Regions from separate parts of the Streptomyces sp. NPDC088810 genome, predicted to be linked through region 2. Evidence: riboswitches for the same ligand, from Rfam matches in the RefSeq annotation. Region 2 holds a riboswitch; the other holds the start of a gene.
The links. A riboswitch is a leader RNA that binds a small molecule or an ion and turns the genes downstream of it on or off. The one in region 2 is predicted to bind cobalamin.
Positions count from the first base shown of each region.

Region 1: linked by a shared signal. The riboswitch ahead of ACIP4Y_RS13690 (CbtB-domain containing protein) and the one ahead of ACIP4Y_RS29060 (ribonucleoside-diphosphate reductase subunit alpha) in region 2 are both predicted to bind cobalamin.

Region 1 covers NZ_JBIVJQ010000003.1:632,448-636,884, reverse strand. Annotated here, with positions in the region: gene ACIP4Y_RS13705 (MFS transporter) at 1-267, opposite strand, end outside; gene ACIP4Y_RS13700 (histidine phosphatase family protein) at 507-1,088, shown strand; gene ACIP4Y_RS13695 (CbtA family protein) at 1,284-2,036, opposite strand; gene ACIP4Y_RS13690 (CbtB-domain containing protein) at 2,059-2,280, opposite strand; cobalamin riboswitch at 2,317-2,458, opposite strand; gene ACIP4Y_RS13685 ((2Fe-2S) ferredoxin domain-containing protein) at 2,560-2,937, opposite strand; cobalamin riboswitch at 2,998-3,121, opposite strand; gene ACIP4Y_RS13680 (superoxide dismutase) at 3,275-3,922, opposite strand; gene ACIP4Y_RS13675 (antibiotic biosynthesis monooxygenase family protein) at 4,309-4,437, shown strand, end outside.
Region 2 covers NZ_JBIVJQ010000010.1:257,132-261,568, forward strand. Annotated here, with positions in the region: gene ACIP4Y_RS29045 (GntR family transcriptional regulator) at 1-210, shown strand, start outside; gene ACIP4Y_RS29050 (DUF3311 domain-containing protein) at 334-597, shown strand; gene mctP (monocarboxylate uptake permease MctP) at 594-2,222, shown strand; cobalamin riboswitch at 2,451-2,585, shown strand; gene ACIP4Y_RS29060 (ribonucleoside-diphosphate reductase subunit alpha) at 2,711-4,437, shown strand, end outside.

The DNA of each region.
Region 1 (4,437 bases), on a different contig from region 2:
CGACAGGCCCCAGAAGCGGCGCGTGCGGTCGGCCAGCGGGCCGGACACCAGGCGCAGTCCCAGTGCCGCCGCCTCACCGGCGCCGGTGACCACACCGACGACCAGGGCGGAGGCGCCGAGGGACGCCAGCAGCGGGCCGGTGACGGAGCGGGCCCCCTCGTACACGAAGTCGGCGAGCAGGCTGACCACGCCGAACCACACGACGAACCGCCACGGCCCCATCCCGCCCGGCCCCGGCCCTTCCGTCCCCGCTGCTCTCTCGCCCACGGCGCCTCCGCAACCCCCATGCCGAAGCATGCCGCACACCGTCGCCGCACCGGGCCTCGTGCAGCCGAGGCCTGCGTATCCGCGGATGGTGCACCTCGTGCGGATGCTAAGTTCGCGAGGGCGCGGCACGCGGTGGGCGGCTCGGAGGACGAGGAGGTGCTCGCCGCCGGTGCCGGCGTCCGCAGGGGCCTTGCCCGGCCGAGTCCCGCGCCCAGGACACCAGTGACAGGAGCGACCGTGTGACCAGCCGAGTCCTTCTCGTCTCGCCCGCCATGAGCGTCTCGCTGCGGCAGGCCCGCTTCGACGACGGCGGCTCTCTCGACGACGGCGGTGCGGCGCGGGCCCGTTCGGCGGCCGGGTCGCTGCCCTCCGCGGCGCGGGTGCTGGTCTCCCCCGGCGTGCGCTGTCGTGAGACGGCCGCGGCACTGGGTCTGGACGGCGTGCCGGCAGCGGACCTGGCCGGTCTGGATGTGGGCCGCTGGCGGGGCCGCACGCTGGACGAGGTGGGGGCCGCCGAGCCGGAGGCGGTGGGGCGCTGGCTCACCGACCCCGCCTGCGCACCCCATGGCGGCGAGTCGGTCCGGGACCTGTGCGGACGGATCGCGCGCTGGCTCGCCGACGCCCGAGCCGTGGAGGGTCGTACGCTCGCCGTGGTCGAACCGGAGGTGGTGCGGGCCGCGGTCGTGGAGGCGCTGAACCTGTCTGCCGCGCTCTTCTGGCGTCTCGATGTGCCACCGCTGACCGTGACCGAACTCAGCGGCCGGACCGGGCGGTGGAATCTGCGGCTGGGGCGTCCGCTGGCGGCGCCGCACGCGGACTAGGGTCTGCCGGCCCGCGCTGCGCGGTGCCGGCGGAGCAGACGCGGCCACCGTGCAGCGCAGACAGCCGCGGTCGGGCACCCGGCGCGGCTGGGGGTGTCGTGCCGCTGCCGGGGCGGGCCCGGTGAGCGTCGGTGTCCGGAGAACGCCGGAGGGCCCCCGGTTGGTTCCGAAGGGCCCTCTGTCGTCCGGAAGAGGTCAGTGCGCGGCCGGAACCGCTCGCGCGCTCTCGGCCCTGACCGGCCGGGGGTTCAGCAGCCGCTCGGCCAACTCGCCGAAGGCGAGCCCGAATCCGCCCCACAGGACGGCCTGGATGGCCAACGCGGACAGCCGGAACCGCCACAGCAGGGTGGCCGGGAAGTCCTGCGGCACCTCGTTGACGGCCGGCAGGAACGCGTAGGCCAGACCGACGGCGACGGCGAACGCGGCCACCGCGGCCACGGTCGCCCACCAGGTGCCCAGCGCGGGCGCCAGGCGTTTGCCGAGGAGGGTCGCGGCGACCGCCAGGAGGACGCCGAGCAGCATCATCAGGAAGTACAGGCTGGTCCGCTTGCCGATGGTGTCGGGGTCGCCGACCGACGGCGGGTTGGCCGGGTACTTCAAAAACGGCACGACGTACACGGTGAGCAGCGCGCAGCCCGACAGCAGCAGTGCCGTGGCGCGCGGGCCGAATCGGCCGACCCGGCCGAGCGCGAAGCAGAAGGCGAGCGCGGCGATGCCGCCGAAGGCGACCCCGTAGACGAGGACGCCGGTGGCGAGGCCCGCGGTGGACTGGAGGGAGCGCGAGACGACTTCCGCCTCGTGCTCGTGGGAGTGGGCCTCCTCGAAGCCGATCGCCTTGTCGACGCTCGGCTCACCGAGGAGATAGGCCGCGATCAGGGCGAGCACGCCGGCCGCGAGGCCGGCGAGCATGCCCCGTACGAGGAGGTTCCGTACGGTTGCGGAATTCATGGGCGGGCGGTGTCCCCTCGCGTCAGTGGCAGGGGAAACCGAGCAGATGGCGGGCGTCGTGCACCCATTCGTGGACGTCCGTGCCGTTGAACACGGAGGTGGCGCCCTGCTCGGCGCCGACGAAGTAGAGCAGGACCAGCATCAGGATGCCGAAGAAGACCGCCCAGGGAGCTATCGCCTGCAGCGGCAGCTTGGCGGGGACGGCGGGCGTGGTGGCTGTCGGCGGGGCGACGGTCTGCGCCATGGCAGAACCTCCTCTGGGAATTCGCGTCCCATCTCGGTGGTGCACAGGACGACGGCCCCGGGTCTGACTCGCGAGCACCCTCGCGGGGCCCGCACACAGTGGCGCGACCGTTCCGGATTCTCACCGGCTTCCGTCATGCCGTCGTCGATATCGGACAGACCGTACCGCGGGACCGGCACCCCGCCAAGACCGCCTCCGACCGGCGTGATCTTCCTCTCGTGCCGGGTGGGCGGCCGTGTGCCCGGTGGGTCGGCGGTGGCGCGATTCGACTGGTCCCGCTCAGGGTTCCGCGCGCCGGCGCGGTGGGGTGAAGGCGTACAGGTCGAGGATGTCCGGCCGGGGCGCCACGCCCGGACCGCCGGCGCGTACCCAGGTGACGATGTCCTCGGTCGCGGCCGGGTCGTTGACCAGCCCGAGCCAGACCGGTCGCGCGCCGGCGGCCCGGCCGGCCGCGGAGGGCTGTACGACGATGACGTTGGCCTGGTCGCACACGTCGAGGCAGTCGGAGATGCGCACGGGCACCTCCGCCCGCAACCGCGCGGTCTGCGCCGCGTGATCACCCGTCACCTTCGGGCTGCCACAGCAGCAGTCCCGGCACACGACGACCCGGCACGGCACCGGTCCGCCCGCTGTCTCTTCCGTCGGCCTGTCGGGCATACCGCGCCGCTCCCCTCCCGGGGAGATCCGCCCCGGTGTCGCCTGAGGAGGCGACCGCGTGAGTCTCCTGGCTCCCGGGTCGTCGCCCGTCCCGCCTTCCCGCCCCGCTCGGGGGCGGTGGCCTGCCGGGACTCGCTCACCGGTCACAGTGGCGGGACCGCGCCGGATTCGCACCGGCTTCCTCGGACCGCCGTCGCCTTGTGTCGCCGGTCATCATGTCATCACCGGTGGCGGCCCGTCACCCGGCCGCCGTTCGGAGGGGCTCCCGCGGGAGCCCCTCGCCTGCCGTGAACGGTGAGAAGACGATCACGAGCAGGACCCTTCCGGGACTACGGCGTCACGGGGCGAGCAGCAGCAGATCCGTGCGGGACTTGGCCGCCTCGTAACGACGGGCCACGTCCTGCCAGTTGACGACCTGCCACATCGCCTCGATGAAGTCCACCTTCTGGTTCTTGTACTGGAGGTAGAAGGCGTGCTCCCAGGCGTCGAAGACCAGGATCGGGGTGGAGCCCTGGCCGACGTTGCCCTGGTGGTCGTAGACCTGCTCCACGATCAGGCGTCCGCTCAGCGGCTCGTGGGCGAGTACGCCCCAGCCCGAACCCTGCGTGGTGGCCGCGGCCTTGGACAGCTGGGTCCTGAAGGCGGCGAAGGAGCCGAAGGACTCCTTGATGGCCTCGGCCAGCTCGCCGACACCGTCGGCGGCTAGGGGCTCGCCACCGCCGTCCTTCGGACCGGTCATGTTCTGCCAGTAGATGCTGTGCAGGATGTGCCCGGAGAGATGGAAGGCCAGGTTCTTCTCCAGGCCGTTGATCGACCCCCAGGCGTCCTTGTCCCGTGCCTCGGCGAGCTGCTCCACGGTGTCGTTCGCGCCCTTCACATAGGCCGCGTGGTGCTTGTCGTGGTGCAGCTCGATGATCTCCGGGCTGATCACCGGTGCGAGCGCCGAGTAGTCGTACGGAAGCTCCGGGAGCGTGTACAGCGCCATGTCCAACGTCCTCCGACATTATTGCGAACGAGATGCAAGTGCACGTTAACAGCAAGAACAGCCGCATGCCGATCAGGCCTTGGACCTAGGACTCGTGACGTCGGCCGGCACGGCAGCGCCCACCGCGCCTGCCGGGTGGCGTCGCCGAGCGGGAGAGCCAGCGCGGCGAGTGCACGTCAGTTCCCCTGATCGTGTACCCCGGCTCCGTGTCATGGCCGGGACCCTGCGCGGACCACGCGCGTCGGGCCGTCAGTCACCCGATATGACTAATGACGCAGCGTGCACCCCTTGTCCCCACTGGGCCGTCCCCCGTTCGGAGTTGCAGCCGTCCGAGGGACATGAGTCCGTTGGTGTCGTGTCCGTCCGGCTCTCACTCAGGAGGAGACATGGGCGCCAACGACAACGGCCGATCGGCCGACAAGCTGAGCGTGGTTTTCGCGGTCCGCGTGATCGAGGGCGGCGAACAGGGATTCCTGGATCTGTACGAGCAGCTCCGGAAGTCCGTGTCCAGCACC
Region 2 (4,437 bases):
GTCCACCTCGCCGAGGCCGAGGAGACCATCGAGACCTCCCTCGCCACCCCCCGCGAGGCGGGTCTGCTCGGCACCGACGTGGGCCTGCCGATGCTGATGCTCTCCCGCCACTCGCTGGACCGCGAGGGCCAGCCGGTGGAGTGGGTGCGCTCGGTGTACCGCGGTGACCGGTACAAGTTCGTGGCCCGGCTGAAGCGGCCCGCGGAGTAACCGCCGGGCACGTTCGCCGAATCGAGATACCGATATGCGGACGAGGTCTTCCACTCCCACGACGGCGTCACCTAGATTGCCTGCGCATTACACAGGTGATCAGCGAGGGGACGGAGCCGTGGCATGTCCGAAACGCCTGAAGTGAGACCGCCGGTGGTGACACCGGGCCGGGTGATCATCGCCCTGTGTCTCGTCGCGCCCTTCGTGGCGATGCTCTGGGTCGGCTCGTACGCCAAGACGGATCCCGCGTTCATCGGGATCCCGTTCTTCTACTGGTACCAGATGCTCTGGGTGCTGATCTCCACCGCGCTCACCATGCTGGCGTACAAGCTCTGGCAGCGTGACCAGCGCTCCCGCCAGGGCGCGCAGGGGGGTGCGGCGAAGTGAAGGACGGCGTCAACGGCGTCGCGCTCGGCGTCTTCATCTTCTTCTTCCTGGCCGTCACGGTCATGGGCTTCCTGGCCGCGCGCTGGCGCAGGGCCGAGAACGAGCAGTCCCTGGACGAATGGGGTCTGGGCGGCCGGTCCTTCGGCACCTGGATCACCTGGTTCCTGCTCGGCGGTGACCTGTACACGGCGTACACCTTCGTCGCGGTACCGGCGGCGATCTACGCGGCGGGCGCGTCCGGCTTCTTCGCGGTGCCGTACACGATCCTGGTGTACCCGCTGATCTTCACCTTCCTGCCGCGCCTGTGGTCGGTCTCGCACCGGCACGGGTACGTCACCACCTCCGACTTCGTGCGCGGCCGGTTCGGCTCGAAGGGCCTGTCGCTGGCGGTGGCGGTGACCGGCATCCTGGCGACCATGCCGTACATCGCGCTCCAGCTGGTCGGCATCCAGGCGGTGCTGGACGTGATGGGCGTCGGCGGCGGCGAGAACACCAACTGGTTCGTGAAGGACCTGCCGCTGCTGATCGCCTTCGGTGTGCTGGCGGCCTACACGTACTCCTCCGGCCTGCGCGCCCCCGCGCTGATCGCGTTCGTCAAGGACACGCTGATCTACATCGTCATCGGTGTGGCGATCATCTACATCCCGATCAAGCTGGGCGGGTTCGACGACATCTTCGCCAAGGCGGGCCACGCGTTCAGCCAGGTGAATCCGGCCACGAACAAGCCGCGCGGCGCGCTGGCGCCGGCGGACGCGAACCAGTGGACGTACGCCACGCTGGCCCTCGGCTCCGCGCTGGCGCTGTTCATGTACCCGCACTCGATCACCGCGACCCTGTCGTCCAGGAGCCGTGAGGTGATCCGCCGCAACACCACGATCCTGCCGCTGTACTCCCTCATGCTGGGTCTGCTGGCCCTGCTGGGCTTCATGGCGATCGCGGCCGGAGTGAAGGTCACCAACGGCCAGCTGGCCATCCCGCAGCTGTTCGAGGACATGTTCCCGGACTGGTTCGCGGGCGTGGCCTTCGCGGCGATCGGCATCGGCGCCCTGGTCCCGGCGGCAATCATGTCCATCGCGGCGGCCAACCTCTTCACCCGCAACATCTACAAGGACTTCATCAAGCCCGACGCCACGGCCGCGCAGGAGACCAAGGTCTCCAAGCTGGTCTCGCTGCTGGTGAAGGTCGGCGCCCTGGTCTTCGTCCTCACCATGGACAAGACCGTCGCGATCAACTTCCAGCTGCTGGGCGGCATCTGGATCCTGCAGACCTTCCCGGCCCTGGTCGGCGGCCTGTTCACCCGCTGGTTCCACCGCTGGGCACTGCTCACCGGCTGGGCGGTCGGCATGATCTACGGCACGGCCGCCGCGTACGGCATCGCCTCGCCGACCCAGAAGCACTTCGGCGGCAACGCCAAGGAGATCCCGGGCATCGGCGAGATCGGCTACATCGGCCTGACGGCGTTCGTCCTGAACGTTGCGGTGACCGTGGTCCTGACCGTCGTCCTGCGGGCCGTGAAGGCCCCCGACGGCGTCGACGAGACCAGGCCGGAGGACTACACGGCCGACGCCGGCGACCCGGGCGTCCAGGTGGAGCTGCCCCCCGCGACCGCAGGCGCCAGCCACTAGGCAGCCGCCGCTCGACGGGCCGTCGGAGGCACCTCCGGCGGCCCGTCGTCGTACCGGCGGGCCGCTCCCGACGCGTACGACGACCGGGCGCGATCACAGCCGGGGCCCATGACACCGTCGTCGCCTCCGGTGGCCCCCGGCCGGCCCTGCGGCCGGGACAGGCCGACGTACGAGTTGCCTCTCCGACACCGGACCGGCACAACATCTGGGGGTGCCACGGGAACCCGGCACTAGATGTATGCTCGTGATCGCTGTCGCCGCAGGGGAATCCGGTGTGAGTCCGGAACTGTCCCGCAACGGTGTACCTGCGTGCATCCGCACGCCTGTTGAGTCCGAGGACCTGTCGGCAGCACACCCGGACGTCCGGTCCGGGTGGGTTCTGAACGTCCGGGCCTCGTGGAGTGGGCCGGTGGACGCGACGCCGTGCGCGCTCGTGGCTGCCCCCTGCCCTCCGCCAGGCCCCCGTGCCGAGCGAGGGAGAGCCCCACGTGACCATCGCGCCAGCCGACCCGGCTTCAGTCAGCGAGCTGGAGACCGACGGTCCCGGTACCGCACTGCTGCGGACCCTGACCGAGCTGACCGCCGACCTGCCCGACGCGGACCCGGGCCGGATCGCCGCCGCCGCGTTGCGCGGCCGGTCCGCGCGGGCCGACGAGGCGGAGCTGCGTGAGCTGGCCACGGAGGCGGCCGCCGGCCTGATCTCCGAGGACCCCGCCTACTCGAAGCTGGCCGCCCGGCTGCTGACCCTCACCATCCGGGACGAGGCCGCCTCGCAGGGCGTGACGTCCTTCACCGAGTCCGTCGTGGTCGGGCACCGCGAGGGCCTCATCGCCGACCGCACCGCCGAGTTCGTGCGCCTGCACGCCGAGCGGCTCGACGCGCTGGTCGACGCCTCCGCCGACGACCGGTTCGGCTACTTCGGCCTGCGCACCCTCTACTCCCGTTACCTGCTGCGCCACCCGATCACCCGCAAGGTGATCGAGACGCCCCAGCACTTCATGCTGCGCGTGGCGAGCGGTCTGGCGGAGGACGACACGACCCGCTCGGTGGACGAAGTCGCGTCCCTGTACGGCCTGATGAGCCGCCTGGACTACCTGCCGTCCTCCCCCACCCTGTTCAACTCCGGCACCCGGCACCCCCAGATGTCGTCCTGCTACCTGCTGGACTCGCCGCTGGACGAGCTGGACTCCATCTACGACCGCTACCACCAGGTCGCCCGGCTCTCCAAGCACGCCGGCGGCATCGGCCTGTCGTACTCCCGCATCCGCTCGCGGGGTTCGCTGATCCGGGGGACGAACGGGCACTCCAACGGCATCGTGCCGTTCCTGAAGACCCTGGACGCCTCCGTGGCCGCGGTGAACCAGGGCGGCCGGCGCAAGGGCGCGGCCGCGGTCTACCTGGAGACCTGGCACTCCGACATCGAGGAGTTCCTGGAGCTGCGGGACAACACCGGCGAGGACGCCCGCCGCACCCACAACCTCAACCTCGCGCACTGGATCCCGGACGAGTTCATGCGCCGGGTCAACGCCGACGAGCAGTGGTCGCTGTTCTCCCCCGCCGACGTCCCCGAACTGGTCGACCTGTGGGGCGAGGAGTTCGACGCCGCCTACCGCAAGGCCGAAGCCGCCGGACTGGCCAAGAAGACGCTCCCCGCGCGGGAGTTGTACGGCCGGATGATGCGCACCCTGGCGCAGACCGGCAACGGCTGGATGACCTTCAAGGACGCCGCCAACCGCACCGCGAACCAGACCGCCCTGCCCGGCAACGTCATCCACTCCTCCAACCTCTGCACCGAGATCCTGGAGGTCACAAGCGACGGCGAGACCGCCGTCTGCAACCTCGGCTCCATCAACCTCGGCGCCTTCGTGCAGGGCGAGGACATCGACTGGGAGCGCCTGGACGAGACCGTCCGCACCGCCGTGACCTTCCTCGACCGCGTGGTGGACATCAACTTCTACCCGACCGAGCAGGCGGGCCGCTCCAACGCCAAGTGGCGCCCGGTCGGCCTCGGCGCGATGGGCCTGCAGGACGTCTTCTTCAAGCTGCGCCTGCCCTTCGACTCCCCCCAGGCCAAGGCCCTCTCCACGCGGATCGCCGAGCGGATCATGCTCGCCGCCTACGAGGCCTCCGCCGACCTCGCCGAACGCAACGGCCCCCTGCCCGCCTGGGAGCAGACCCGCGCCGCCCGCGGAGTCCTCCACCCCGACCACTACGA